Regions from separate parts of the Pseudomonas sp. MF7453 genome, predicted to be linked through region 4. Evidence: predicted binding sites of a transcription regulator. Region 4 holds the regulator's gene; each other region holds the start of a gene.
What was found. Region 4 encodes sigma-54, which starts transcription at its own class of promoters, with help from an activator protein. Its sites were predicted from a motif close to ANTGGCATNNANNTTGCTNT; they were not measured.
Positions count from the first base shown of each region.

Region 1: JFT63_RS00250 (flagellar hook-length control protein FliK) is a predicted target of sigma-54. The motif match lies at 2,202-2,221, and genes of this name have one in related genera.
Region 2: JFT63_RS17155 (CmpA/NrtA family ABC transporter substrate-binding protein) is a predicted target of sigma-54. The motif match lies at 1,871-1,890, and genes of this name have one in related genera.
Region 3: glnA (type I glutamate--ammonia ligase) is a predicted target of sigma-54. The motif match lies at 1,748-1,767, and genes of this name have one in related genera.

Region 1 covers NZ_JAEKCN010000001.1:51,793-55,015, forward strand. The annotation lists gene JFT63_RS00235 (STAS domain-containing protein) at 1-8, shown strand, start outside; gene JFT63_RS00240 (SpoIIE family protein phosphatase) at 5-1,723, shown strand; gene JFT63_RS00245 (Hpt domain-containing protein) at 1,754-2,107, shown strand; gene JFT63_RS00250 (flagellar hook-length control protein FliK) at 2,270-3,223, shown strand, end outside.
Region 2 covers NZ_JAEKCN010000010.1:138,251-141,473, forward strand. The annotation lists gene JFT63_RS17150 (ANTAR domain-containing response regulator) at 1-533, opposite strand, end outside; gene JFT63_RS17155 (CmpA/NrtA family ABC transporter substrate-binding protein) at 547-1,746, opposite strand; gene JFT63_RS17160 (secretin N-terminal domain-containing protein) at 1,994-2,905, shown strand; gene JFT63_RS17165 (FliM/FliN family flagellar motor switch protein) at 2,921-3,136, shown strand.
Region 3 covers NZ_JAEKCN010000012.1:37,955-41,177, forward strand. The annotation lists gene JFT63_RS19070 (chorismate mutase) at 1-32, opposite strand, end outside; gene glnA (type I glutamate--ammonia ligase) at 241-1,647, opposite strand; gene thiI (tRNA uracil 4-sulfurtransferase ThiI) at 1,982-3,223, shown strand, end outside.
Region 4 covers NZ_JAEKCN010000008.1:72,226-75,448, forward strand. The annotation lists gene lptB (LPS export ABC transporter ATP-binding protein) at 1-711, shown strand, start outside; gene JFT63_RS14190 (RNA polymerase factor sigma-54) at 896-2,389, shown strand; gene hpf (ribosome hibernation-promoting factor, HPF/YfiA family) at 2,465-2,770, shown strand; gene ptsN (PTS IIA-like nitrogen regulatory protein PtsN) at 2,781-3,223, shown strand, end outside.

The sequences.
Region 1 (3,223 bases), on a different contig from region 4:
TCCGTTGAGCGCCTTGGCCCCGGTCCTTGAGGCACTGACTATCCTGATCGCCGAAGACAGCGCCGCCGATCGGCTGTTGCTGTCCACCATCATCCGTCGCCAGGGCCATCAGGTGCTGACTGCCAGCAATGGTGCCGAAGCGATTGAGGTGTTTGCCCGCGAGCGTCCGCAACTGGTGTTGATGGACGCACTGATGCCGGTCATGGACGGCTTTGAAGCCGCACGGCAGATCAAGCAACTGGCGGGGGAGGCGCTGGTGCCGATCATCTTCCTCACGTCGCTGCGCGAAAGCGAAGCCCTGGCCCAGTGCCTGGACGCCGGTGGCGATGACTTCCTGCCCAAACCCTATAACCCCTTGATCCTGGCGGCGAAGATCAACGCCATGGATCGCCTGCGCCGCCTGCAAGCCACGGTATTGCAACAGCGCGACCTGATCGCCAGGCACCACGAGCACCTGATGCATGAGCAGCGGGCAGCCAAGGCGGTGTTCGACAAGGTTGCCCACTCCGGTTGTATCAATGCGGCGCCCAATATCCGCTACCTGCAATCGCCCTATGCATTGTTCAACGGTGATCTGCTGCTGGCGGCCTATACGCCGTCCGGCGACATGCATGTGCTGCTAGGCGACTTCACCGGCCATGGCTTGCCGGCCGCCATCGGCGCCATGCCGCTTGCCGAAGTGTTCTACGGCATGACCGCCAAGGGCTACGGCCTGACGCAGACGCTGCGGGAAATGAACGCCAAGCTCAAACGCATCCTGCCGGTGGACATGTTCTGTTGCGCCACCTTGTTGTGCCTGAGTGCTCAGCGCCGTGCAGTTGAGGTGTGGAACGGCGGTATGCCTGAAGGCTATGTGCATGAGGTGGCCACCGGCAAGCGCACACCGCTGATGTCGCGGCATCTGCCCCTGGGCGTGCTGTCGACGGAAAGCTTCGATGACAGCACCGAGGTCTGGCCCATGGCCCTGGGCGACCGGGTGTTCCTGCTCTCCGATGGCGTGCTGGATACTGCTGACGCCAATGATCAACTGTTCGGTGCCGAGCGCTTGCAGCAAGTGTTCGCCGCCAACCGCGAGCCCGACCGTCTATTTGAGGATATCGAGCAGGCGCTGGCGGCGTTTCGCGGGCGCGCGCGTGATGATGTCAGCATGGTTGAGATCACCCTGCTGTCCGGCCAGGCGCCGCGGGTGGCCGAGCCGATGTATGCCGACAGCGGCCAGTCATGCCCGCTGGATTGGTCGGTGAGTTTCGAGTTTCGCGCTCAGACGCTGCAGCGCTACAACCCGTTGCCGTACCTGCTGCAACTGCTGCTGGAGATCCATGGGCTGCGTGAGCAGAGCGGGTCGCTCTACAGCGTGATGGCCGAGTTGTATTCCAACGCCCTGGAGCATGGTGTGCTGGGCCTGGACTCACGGCTCAAGCGCGATGCGCAAGGTTTTGCGCAGTATTATCATCAGCGCAATGAGCGTCTGGCGCAGCTGAGCAGTGGGTACGTGCGCGTGGATGTGCAGGTGGTACCGACCGACAGGGGCGGCAAGTTGACCTTGTGTGTCGAAGACAGCGGGCCGGGTTTTGACGTCGAGCAGGAGCTGGCAAGGCCCCTGGATATTGACCGTCTGTCTGGGCGAGGCTTGAACCTGGTGCGTCAACTAAGCAGCGTTGTACGCTGGTCTGAAGGCGGGCGCCGTGTCTGCGTAGAGTTTTGCTGGGAAGCTCTGGCATAATCCGCCGATTCTTGATCAAGGAGCGAGCAAGTGGCTGAGATTCATCTGGACCCCGACGTGTTGTCGGACTTGCAGGAAGTCATGGAGAGCGAGTACCCGACGTTGCTCGACACCTTCCTCGATGACTCGCAAAAACGTGTCGAAGAATTGCGTAAGGCCGGGGCTGACGCCAAGGCGTTGGGGCGCATTGCCCATAGCTTCAAAGGCAGCAGCGGCAACCTTGGGGCGGTGCGGTTGGCGCAGTTGTGTCAGCTTCTGGAGACCGAGGCCGTTGAGGCTGCGTCGGACCTGGGCGCGCTGGTTGATCAGATTGATCATGAGTTTGCGCTGGTCAAGCCGCTGTACGAGTGTAGGAGCGAGCTTGCTCGCGAAAAACGTCAATGATAACGCGTGCTTTCTGGGTAAATGCACTGCCTTTGGGTGCTTCGCGAGCAAGCTCACTCCTACTTTGAATCTGATATTCCAGGTACTTTGCAAACCTGGCCCGACTCTTGCTCTATCTCCACAGACTGCATCCCCGACCCCATGCAGTGGAGAACCTTACCCATGCCAGTCGCCCCTAATTCGCTCCTTCAGGCTGCCCCTGCGGCCAAGCCTTCCGCGCCGGCCGCCAACCCGCCGGTAGCGGCTGCAGCCCCGCGAGACAAGGGCGCAGGCTTTGCGCAAGTGTTCGCCAACCAAGGCTCCAAGCCGACGTTGAAGGGTGACGAGACCCCCAATAAAGTCACGCGTGACAAGCCTTCCGATACCGGCGCCAAACCGGCTGCCGGCAGCGACAAGCCTGCCGCCAGCAAGCCGGCGGTTGCCGATAGCGGCAATCCCTTGCCTGCCAAGCCGTCGGCCAAGCCCGATGCCAGCGCGGACGCCGAGGGCGATAAACCCGGCGATCCGGCCCTGGCGCAGCCAACTGCGGTAGACCCTGTTGTCGACCCCGCAGTGATCGCTGCGGTAACGCCGGTGGCGGTGCCCGTACAAGCGTCGGCGGTTATTGATGAGGACGCCAAGGCCCTGCCGCTGGTTGCCGTGGTCGATGAGGCCCAACAGCCTGCCTTCGACCCAGAGGCCGACCCCCTGGATGCCATGCCGGCTGTGCGCCTGGCGATGGAGCAGGGTGGTCACGTGTCGGCCAGCAGCCAGGCGCCGCAGAAAAGCGCCGCCGCCCCTACGGATCAACCGACCGCCGCGCAGAACTTTGCCGCCGGCCTGGCCACGATGGTCGACCAGCAAGCCACCAAGGACAGCACCGACCAGGGTGGCGACAAGGCCTTCGGCGCGTTGATCGATGACGGCCTCAAGGACCTCAAAAACGCCAACAGTGACACCCGCGTGGACGACTTCGCCAACCGCCTCGCCGCGCTGACCCAGGCCGCCACGCCCAAAACCGCCAACGCCTTGCCGCCGGTTGCCAACGCGCCGCTGGCCATGCATCAGAGCGGCTGGACCGAAGAGGTGGTCAACCGCGTGATGTACCTCTCCAGCGCCAACCTCAAGTCGGCCGAG
Region 2 (3,223 bases), on a different contig from region 4:
TGGATCAGTTTCTGCTGGCGACTCATGGCCTGGCGGCGCATCAGGGTGTAAGCCTCTTCCTCATTACAGCTCTTCATTTTCATCAGCAGGCCCTTGGCCAACTCGATGCGTTTGCGTTCGGCCAGTTGCTGGTCGCGGGCGTGCAACTGCGCGCGCAGGGCCTGGTCACTCTCGAAGCGGGCCATGGCCACATCGAGGATTGGTTGCAGGCGTTGGGCCTGAATGCCTTCAACGATGTAGGCACTGACGCCGGATTTGATCGCCTGACGCATCACATTCGGGTCATGTTCATCGGTAAACATCACGATAGGCCGGGGCTGGTCGCGGCTGACCAGCACCACTTGCTCCATCACATCGCGGCCGGGTGACTCGGTATCGATCAGGATTACGTCCGGGCGCACTGTTTCGACGCGTGCGGGCAGGTCGATGGTCAGGCCCGATTCATCGATCACCTCGAAACCGGCTTCGGTCAGCGCGGCTTTGAGGCGCCCGACCTTGCGCGGGGTGTCATTGATCAACAGGATTCGTAGCATCATTGAGCTCCTGTCAGCGCAGCGCTTGACGGTGGTTGTCATCGGCCAGGGCATTGAGGCGGAAGCTGCGGGCGTAACCGGCGGGGTCGGAGCCGTCCCATATTTTGCCGTCGATCAATTGGCTGCTGCGCATCGGCGAGTCGCCAACGCTGAGGCCCAGCGCATCGGCGGCCTGGCGATACAGCGCCAATTGCTGAACCTGGCAGGCGACGCCGAGGTAGTCAGGGTCTTCACGCAACAAGCCCCAACGCCGGAACTGGGTCATGAACCACATGCCGTCGCTGAGGTAGGGCACATTCACCTCACCACCAGCGAAAAAGCGCAGTGCATGGGGATCCTGCCACTGGTTACCCAAGCCGTCGTCGTAGTAACCCATCAGGCGCGGCTCGATGCAGTCCAACGGGGCGTCGAGGTAGTCGCGGGCGCTGAGCAACTGCGCGGTGGAGCGGCGGTTTTCAGTGCTCTGTTCGATAAACCGGCTGGCCTCAAGGATCGCCATGACCAATATACGCGCGGTATTGGGGTACGCGTCGACGAACGCTTGGGTGCAGCCCAGGACCTTTTCCGGGTGATTGGGCCAGATCGCCTGGGTGGTCGCCAGGGTAAAACCTTGATGCTGTTGCACCGCGCTGGCGCTCCAGGGCTCGCCGACACAAAAACCGTCGATGCGTCCGGCCTGCAGGTGGGCCACCATTTGCGGCGGCGGCACCACCACGCTGTTCACATCCTGCAATGGATGAATGCCTTGGCTCGCCAGCCAGTAATACAGCCACATGGCGTGGGTACCCGTGGGGAACGTTTGGGCGAAGGTCAGTTTTGTCCGGCTTTGGTGCACGTGGCGTTCCAGCGCCTCAGGAGTGACCACGCCCTGCTGTTGCAGACCGTGGGACAGGTTAAGGCTCTGGCCGTTCTGGTTGAGGCCCATCAGGACGGCCATGTCGGTAGGTGCAACGCCGCCGATGCCAAGGTGCACGGCATAGATCAGCCCGTACAGGCCGTGTGCGGCGTCCAGCTCGCCGCTGACCAGCTTGTCGCGCAGGTTGGCCCAGGATGATTGGCGCTTGAGATTCAATGTGAGGCCGTAGGGCTGGGCAAAGCCCTGGGTGGCAGCGACCACCAGCGAAGCGCAATCGGTCAGGGCCATGAACCCCAGGTCAAGGCTGCTCTTTTCCGGGGCATCGCTGCCGTTTACCCAAGCCAGCGGATCGTTCATCGGTACCTGCCTTTTCTGAAAAAAAGGCGTCGTTTCCCTGTTTGGCATGACGGGCCATTGCAGGGTAACGACGCCTTTGTCCGTAGGCCCGCGCCGCCTTTGGTGCGAGCCTGATACGAAGTGCGAAGCAAGGCACATGCCACGGGTGGCGTGGTGCAGTCTGCCGTCAACTTTCGATCATGATTGAAGCTCCAGTGCCTCGCAGTATGGCCGCTTCTTCAAGCCACACCGCCCAGGTATGCCCACGGTGCACACTGACTCCCCGAAACCCATGAACTGCCGCTGGCTGCACTGCGGGCTACTGTGTGCCGCCCTGTTGCTGGGCAGCCGCGTAGCCTGGGGCCAGGCGTACCTGGCACAGGATGAAGGCCTGCATACTTTCTTTACCGCGCTGTCGGGGCCATTGGGCCTGCCTGTGGTCACCAGCGGTGCGGTGGCGCGCAGGCGCATCAGCGGAACCTTCGACTTCGCCGCGCCGCAGCGGGTTTTGGAAATCCTCGCTGAGCAGGAAGATTTGATCTGGCACCGCAGCGGGCAAGTGGTGCATCTCTATACCGCCGATGAGGGGCGTAGCTCTGCGGTCGTGCTGCGGCATATCTCGGTCAATCGGCTGCGCGGCATCATGCGGCGTGCCGGGCTGGATGAGCCGCGCTACCCATTGCGGGAGAGTGGGGCGCGTACCTTCTACGTCGACGGGCCACCGAGCTATGTCGATCATGTCTTGCGGCTGGCCAAACTGATGGACCAGCCACGCCGCAAGCGGGCCGAAGACGCGACGGCATTCGGGGTTGTTCAGGTGATGAATGCCGCCGTGGAGGATCGCCAGCAAGGAGCGGGTGCCCATAAGGTCCGCGTCCCGGGTATGGCTTCGATGATCCAGGCCCGGCTATCCCGTGAGCAGAAAGGCCAATTGGCCGACGGCAGCCTGGTGCTGGTGGCTTATTCGGATACCAACAGCGTGTTGATCAAGGGCCAACCAGCCCAGGTGAGCCTTATCGAAAAACTGGTGGCAGAGCTGGATATGGCCGCGGCGCAGAATGCCGTTTTGTCAGGCCCTGACCCTTTACCGCCACCGGCCGAACCGGCGCAGTTGACCGCAGCACAACATGAGCGTGTGCAACGTGCCTTCCTGCGCACGGATCGTGAGTTTTCCCCATGAAAAAGGCGTTTGTCCATGCACCTGGAAATATTGCTGCAGGAGCAACTGATCAGCCGCAAGCGGTTGGCTGCGTTCGCACCGGGGAAGGTGCTGCCCCTGGATCCAGGGGCGACTCGCTGTGTGGAGGTACGGGTCAATGGGCAACTGATGGCGTTGGGTGAGCTGGTGCAACTGGAGGATCGGCTGGGCGTTGAGTTGCAGGAGACGTATCAGGAATGGCTACCCAAATAGGTACGTCAGGAGAATTATCTGACCGAAAGCGGCCCAAAAAAGGCGATCGAATGGGCTTTGTCCTAGCGCGAGCCGTCGGCCGGTTTT
Region 3 (3,223 bases), on a different contig from region 4:
AACAGCAGGGCAAATACAAGTCGATGTCTCAAAGGTGATCTCCTGTGGGAGCGGGCTTGCCCGCGATGGCGGTGTGTCAGTGTTACAGCAGGTGGCCGGTAGTGCGCTATCGCAGGCAAGCCAGCTCCCACACTTTGATTGGGTTTGCAGAGCTGGCGTAGCGTAACGCCCAGGCAAAAAAAAGACCTCCCGGGGGAGGTCTTTTTCGTCACGCCGCTCTTAAGAAGCAGCGCTACCGGATCAGCAGCTGTAGTACAGCTCGTATTCCAGTGGGTGTACGAAGGTGCGCACCTTGATTTCTTCTTCGCTTTTCAGGGCAATGTAAGCGTCGATGAAGTCGTCGCTGAACACGCCGCCTTTGGTCAGGAACGCACGGCCCTTGTCCAGCTCTTCCAGGGCTTCTTTCAGGCTGCCGCACACTTGTGGGATCTCTTTGGCCTCTTCAGGCGGCAGGTCGTACAAGTTTTTGTCGGCGGCGTCGCCAGGGTGGATCTTGTTCTGGATACCGTCCAGGCCAGCCATCACCAGGGCAGCGAAGGCCAGGTATGGGTTGGCTGCCGGGTCCGGGAAGCGAGCTTCGATACGGCGAGCGCGCGGGCTGGACACGTAAGGAATACGGATCGAGGCCGAACGGTTGCGTGCCGAGTAGGCCAGCATCACCGGCGCTTCGAAACCTGGCACCAGACGCTTGTAGGAGTTGGTGGACGGGTTGGTGAAGCCGTTCAAAGCCTTACCGTGCTTGATGATGCCGCCGATGAAGTACAGGGCGGTGTCGGACAGGCCGGCATAACCTTCACCCGCGAAGGTGTTCTTGCCTTCTTTGGCGATGGACAGGTGAACGTGCATACCCGAACCGTTATCGCCGTACAGAGGCTTGGGCATGAAGGTAGCGGTACGGCCGTAAGCAACGGCAGTGTTGTGTACGCAGTACTTCAGGGTCTGAACTTCGTCAGCCTTGGCCACCAGGGTGTTGAACTTCACACCGATTTCGTTCTGGCCGGCAGTCGCCACTTCGTGGTGATGCACTTCGATGACCAGGCCCATGTCTTCCATGGCGTTGCACATGGAGGTACGGATTTCGTGGTCGTGGTCAAACGGTGGAACCGGGAAGTAGCCGCCTTTGATACCTGGACGGTGGCCATGGTTGCCGCCTTCCACGTCCTGGTCGGACATCCACGAGCCTTGCTCGGAGTAGATCTTGAACATGGAACCGGAGATGTCGGACTTGAACTTCACCTGGTCAAAGATGAAGAACTCTGGCTCCGGGCCCACGAATACAGTGTCACCAATACCGGTGGACTTCAGGTATTCCTCGGCACGCTTGGCGATCGCACGTGGGTCGCGGTCGTAGCCTTGCATGGTCGACGGCTCAATCACGTCGCAGACCAGGATCAGGGTCGGCTCTTCGGTGAACGGGTCCAGCACGGCAGTGCTGTCCTCCGGCATCAGGATCATGTCGGAAGCTTCAATGCCTTTCCAGCCGGCGATGGAGGAACCGTCGAACATTTTGCCTTCTTCGAAGAAAGCATCATCCAGCGCGTCGCGAGCCGGCATGGTCACGTGGTGCTGAGTGCCTTTTGTGTCCGTGAAGCGCAGATCAATCCATTTAACGTCATGATCTTTGATGAGTTGAACCGACTTCGACATGGTGTCCTCCGGGTGGCTTCGGGCTTGGGTAGTGGAGTTAGCCCTTAGAATGTGGGTGATGCCGGCGCGGATACTCCGCCAAGGCAACCTGCCTCACAAGAGAGCAAATTACATGCCAGTGCGCCAATATGGTCTTTTTGCCTCAAAATGGCCCCTATTGCGGTGCAAACGGCCAAAGCGCGGTAAATAGCGCACTGCAATGTAGCGTTAATTTACATAAATGACCCGTTTTGGTGCGTTGCGCGTTCGATGCATATTAACTGGTTAAACCTTGAGCGATTTCCGCTATAATCCGCGCCCCCCTTTTTCAGCAGGCCCGGCGCGCGCTGTTTCCATGAAATTAATCGTTAAAGTCTTCCCCGAGATCACCATCAAAAGCCGACCGGTACGGACGCGTTTCATCCGTCAGTTGGCCAAGAACATCCGTGCCGTGCTCCGTGACCTGGACCCGGCTGTGGTGGTGAACGGCGTGTGGGACAACCTCGAGCTGGAAACCCGCATTACCGACGCCAAAGCCTTGAAGGACATGACCGAGCGCCTGAGCTGCATGCCGGGTATCGCGCATTTCCTGCAGGTGGATGAGTACCCGCTGGGCGACTTCGACGACATCACCGAAAAGTGCAAGCAGCACTACGGCAGTGCGCTTGAAGGCAAGATTTTTTCGGTGCGCTGCAAGCGTGCCGGCAAGCACACCTTCAGCTCCATGGATGTCGAAAAATACGTCGGCAGCAAGCTGCGTCGCGAGTGCGGCGCCGCTGGAATTTCCCTTAAAGCGCCGCAAATTGAAGTGCGCATGGAAATTCGCGACCAACGGTTGTTTGTGATCCACAGCCAGCACAACAGCATCGGCGGCTACCCGCTGGGCGCCCTGGAACAGACCCTGGTATTGATGTCCGGCGGTTTCGATTCCACGGTGGCGGCCTACCAGATCATGCGCCGCGGCCTGATGAGCCACTTCTGCTTCTTTAACCTGGGCGGGCGTGCACACGAATTGGGCGTGATGGAAGTTGCGCACTTTATCTGGAAGAAGTACGGCAGCTCCCAGCGCGTGCTATTTGTAAGCGTGCCGTTCGAGGAAGTGCTGGGCGAAATTCTCGGCAAAGTCGATAACAGTCATATGGGCGTGGTATTGAAGCGTATGATGTTGCGCGCCGCGTCCCGAATCGCCGATCAATTGCAGATCGACGCCCTGGTGACCGGTGAGGCGATTTCCCAAGTGTCCAGCCAGACGCTGCCGAACCTGTCGATCATCGACTGCGTGACCGAGAAGCTGGTGCTACGCCCGCTGATCGCCAGCCACAAGCAGGACATCATCGACCTGGCAGAGCAAATCGGCACCGCCGACTTTGCCAAGCACATGCCTGAGTACTGCGGGGTCATCTCGGTGAACCCCAAGACCCACGCCAAGCGTCACCGTGTGGAGCATGAAGAGAAAGAATTCGACATGGCGATTCTGGAGCGTGCGCTCGAGAACGCCAAGCTGGTCCCAATCGATCGGGTGATCGACGAATTGGGCCAGGATGTAAAAATCGAAGAAGTCAGCGAAGCCCTGGCCGGCCAGATCGTCATCGACATC
Region 4 (3,223 bases):
GCCCAGCACCTGGCCAAGGCCTATAAAAGCCGTCAGGTGGTACGTGATGTCAGCCTGTCGATCGACAGCGGCCAGATCGTCGGTTTGCTCGGCCCCAACGGTGCCGGCAAGACCACCTGCTTCTATATGATTGTCGGGCTGGTCCAGGCCGATCAGGGTCGCGTATTGATCGACGACCTGGACGTCAGCCACCAGCCCATGCACGGTCGTGCACGCGCCGGTATCGGCTATCTTCCCCAGGAAGCATCGATCTTCCGCAAACTGTCGGTGGCCGACAACATCATGGCGATCCTCGAGACCCGCAAGGAACTCGACCGCGACGGCCGCCGCAAAGAGCTGGAAAGCCTGTTGCAGGAGTTCCACATCAACCACATTCGCGACAACCTCGGCATGAGCTTGTCCGGTGGTGAGCGCCGCCGCGTGGAAATCGCCCGCGCCCTGGCCACCGCACCGAAGTTCATCCTGCTGGATGAACCGTTTGCCGGTGTTGACCCGATTTCGGTGGGCGATATCAAGCAGATCATTCACCACCTCAAGGCCAAGGGCATTGGTGTGCTGATCACCGACCACAACGTCCGTGAGACGCTGGATATCTGTGAAACCGCCTATATCGTCAACGATGGCCAGTTGATTGCTGAAGGCGACGCCGAGACCATCCTGGCCAATGAGCTGGTCAAGGAAGTTTACCTGGGTCACGAGTTCCGCCTGTAGACGAAGTGATATCGCGCCTTTTGCCGGAGCGCGCAGGAGTCAATAGAAACCTTGGTTTTTTTATTGTTACCGCGCTCTAGGCAAAGGCCCTGATATCAGGCATATAATTTGCTTATGTTTGGCGCTCACGCGCCCTGTCGTGGATGGCGCATTGCGCCGGCGAATAAGGTGTTAAGCCCCTGCCATGAAACCATCGCTAGTCCTGAGAATGGGCCAGCAGCTGACGATGACACCGCAGCTGCAACAGGCCATCCGCCTGCTCCAATTGTCGACCCTGGACCTGCAGCAGGAAATCCAGGAGGCCCTGGAGTCCAATCCGATGCTCGAACGCCAGGAAGAAGGCGACGACTTCGACAATGCCGACCCGCTGGCCGACAACATCGAGCAAAAACCCAACCCCGACGTGCAGGAACCCTCCTACCAGGAAACCGCCCCTACAGTGGACAACCTGGAAGAAGGCGAATGGAACGAACGCATTCCCAACGAGCTTCCCGTGGATACCGCATGGGAAGACGTGTACCAGACCAGCGCAAGCAGCCTGCCGAGCAATGATGATGACGAGTGGGACTTCACCACCCGCACTTCGGCCGGCGAGAGCCTGCAGAGCCACTTGCTGTGGCAACTCAACCTGGCGCCGATGTCGGACACTGATCGCCTGATCGCGGTTACGCTGATCGATTGCATCAATAACCAGGGTTACCTGGACGAAACCCTCGACGAGATCCTCGAAGCCTTCGACCCGGAGCTGGACATCGAGCTGGACGAGATTGAAGCCGTCCTGCACCGCATCCAGCAATTCGAGCCCGCCGGCATCGGCGCCCGCACGCTCAGTGAGTGCCTCTTGCTGCAACTGCGCCAACTGCCGGCCAAGACGCCCTGGCTCACAGAGGCCCAGCGCCTGGTCAGCGACTACATCGATCTGCTGGGCAGCCGCGACTACAGCCAGTTGATGCGCCGCATGAAGCTCAAGGAAGACGACTTGCGCCAGGTCATTGAGCTGGTGCAGAGCCTCAACCCGCGCCCGGGCTCGCAGATTGAATCCAGCGAAGCCGAATACGTGGTTCCCGACGTGATCGTGCGCAAGGACAACGAGCGCTGGCTGGTGGAGTTGAACCAGGAGTCGGTGCCACGCCTGCGGGTCAACCCGCAATATGCAGGCTTTGTGCGCCGCGCCGATACCAGCGCCGACAACACCTTCATGCGCAACCAGTTGCAGGAAGCGCGGTGGTTCATCAAGAGCCTGCAAAGCCGCAACGAAACCCTGATGAAAGTCGCTACCCAAATTGTCGAGCACCAGCGCGGCTTCCTGGAATACGGCGACGAAGCCATGAAGCCTTTGGTGTTGCACGATATCGCCGAAGCAGTCGGCATGCATGAATCGACGATTTCACGGGTGACCACGCAAAAGTTCATGCATACCCCGCGCGGTATTTATGAGCTGAAATACTTTTTTTCCAGCCACGTCAGCACCTCCGAAGGCGGCGAATGCTCGTCCACGGCGATCCGCGCGATCATCAAAAAACTGGTTGCCGCGGAAAATCAGAAAAAGCCGTTGAGTGACAGCAAGATCGCTGGTTTACTGGAGGCACAAGGCATTCAGGTCGCCCGTCGAACCGTCGCCAAGTACCGCGAGTCTCTTGGTATCGCGCCTTCCAGCGAGCGCAAGCGGTTGATGTGACAGGCGGGCCACAGCGTTCCAGTGGCGGGTATTCCCACCCGCCGCTTTATGCACTGGCAACGAAGGAGAAGCTGTATGCAAGTCAACATCAGTGGACACCATGTAGAAGTCACTCCTCCACTGCGCGACTATGTCGAGCAGAAGCTGAGGAAACTTGAAGGCCATTTCGACAAGATCACCAACGTGCAGGTCATCATGAAGGTCGACAAGCTTCAGCAGAAAATCGAAGCGACCCTCCAGATCCCCGGTGGCGAAGTGGTTGCCAATGCAGAGCATGAAGACATGTATGCGTCGATTGACTTGCTCACCGACAAGCTCGACCGCCAACTCAAAAAGCATAAGGAAAAGAATCTGAGCCTGCTCCAAGGCACAGGTCGTTAACTCTCCCCCCATGATCCGACTTGAAACCATCCTGACCCCCGGCCGTTCCCTCGTGAACGTGCCGGGCGGCAGTAAAAAGCGCGCCCTCGAACAAATTGCCAACCTGATCAGCAGCCAAGTGCCTGAGCTGGAGATGCAAGATGTTTTCGAGGCTCTGATTGCCCGTGAAAAACTCGGCTCCACCGGTTTTGGCAACGGCATCGCCATTCCTCACTGCCGTCTCGAAGGCTGCGAGACCCCGGTCAGCGCCCTTCTGCACCTGGAAAAACCCATCGACTTCGACGCCATCGACGGTGCCCCGGTTGACCTGCTGTTCGTGCTGCTGGTCCCGCAAGCCGCCACCGATGCGCACCTGGAACTGCTTCGTCAGATAGCCAGTATGCTCGACCGCAAGGAAGTACGTGACAAGTTGCGCAGTGCCAGCAGCAGCGAGGCGCTGTATCAGGTCGTCCT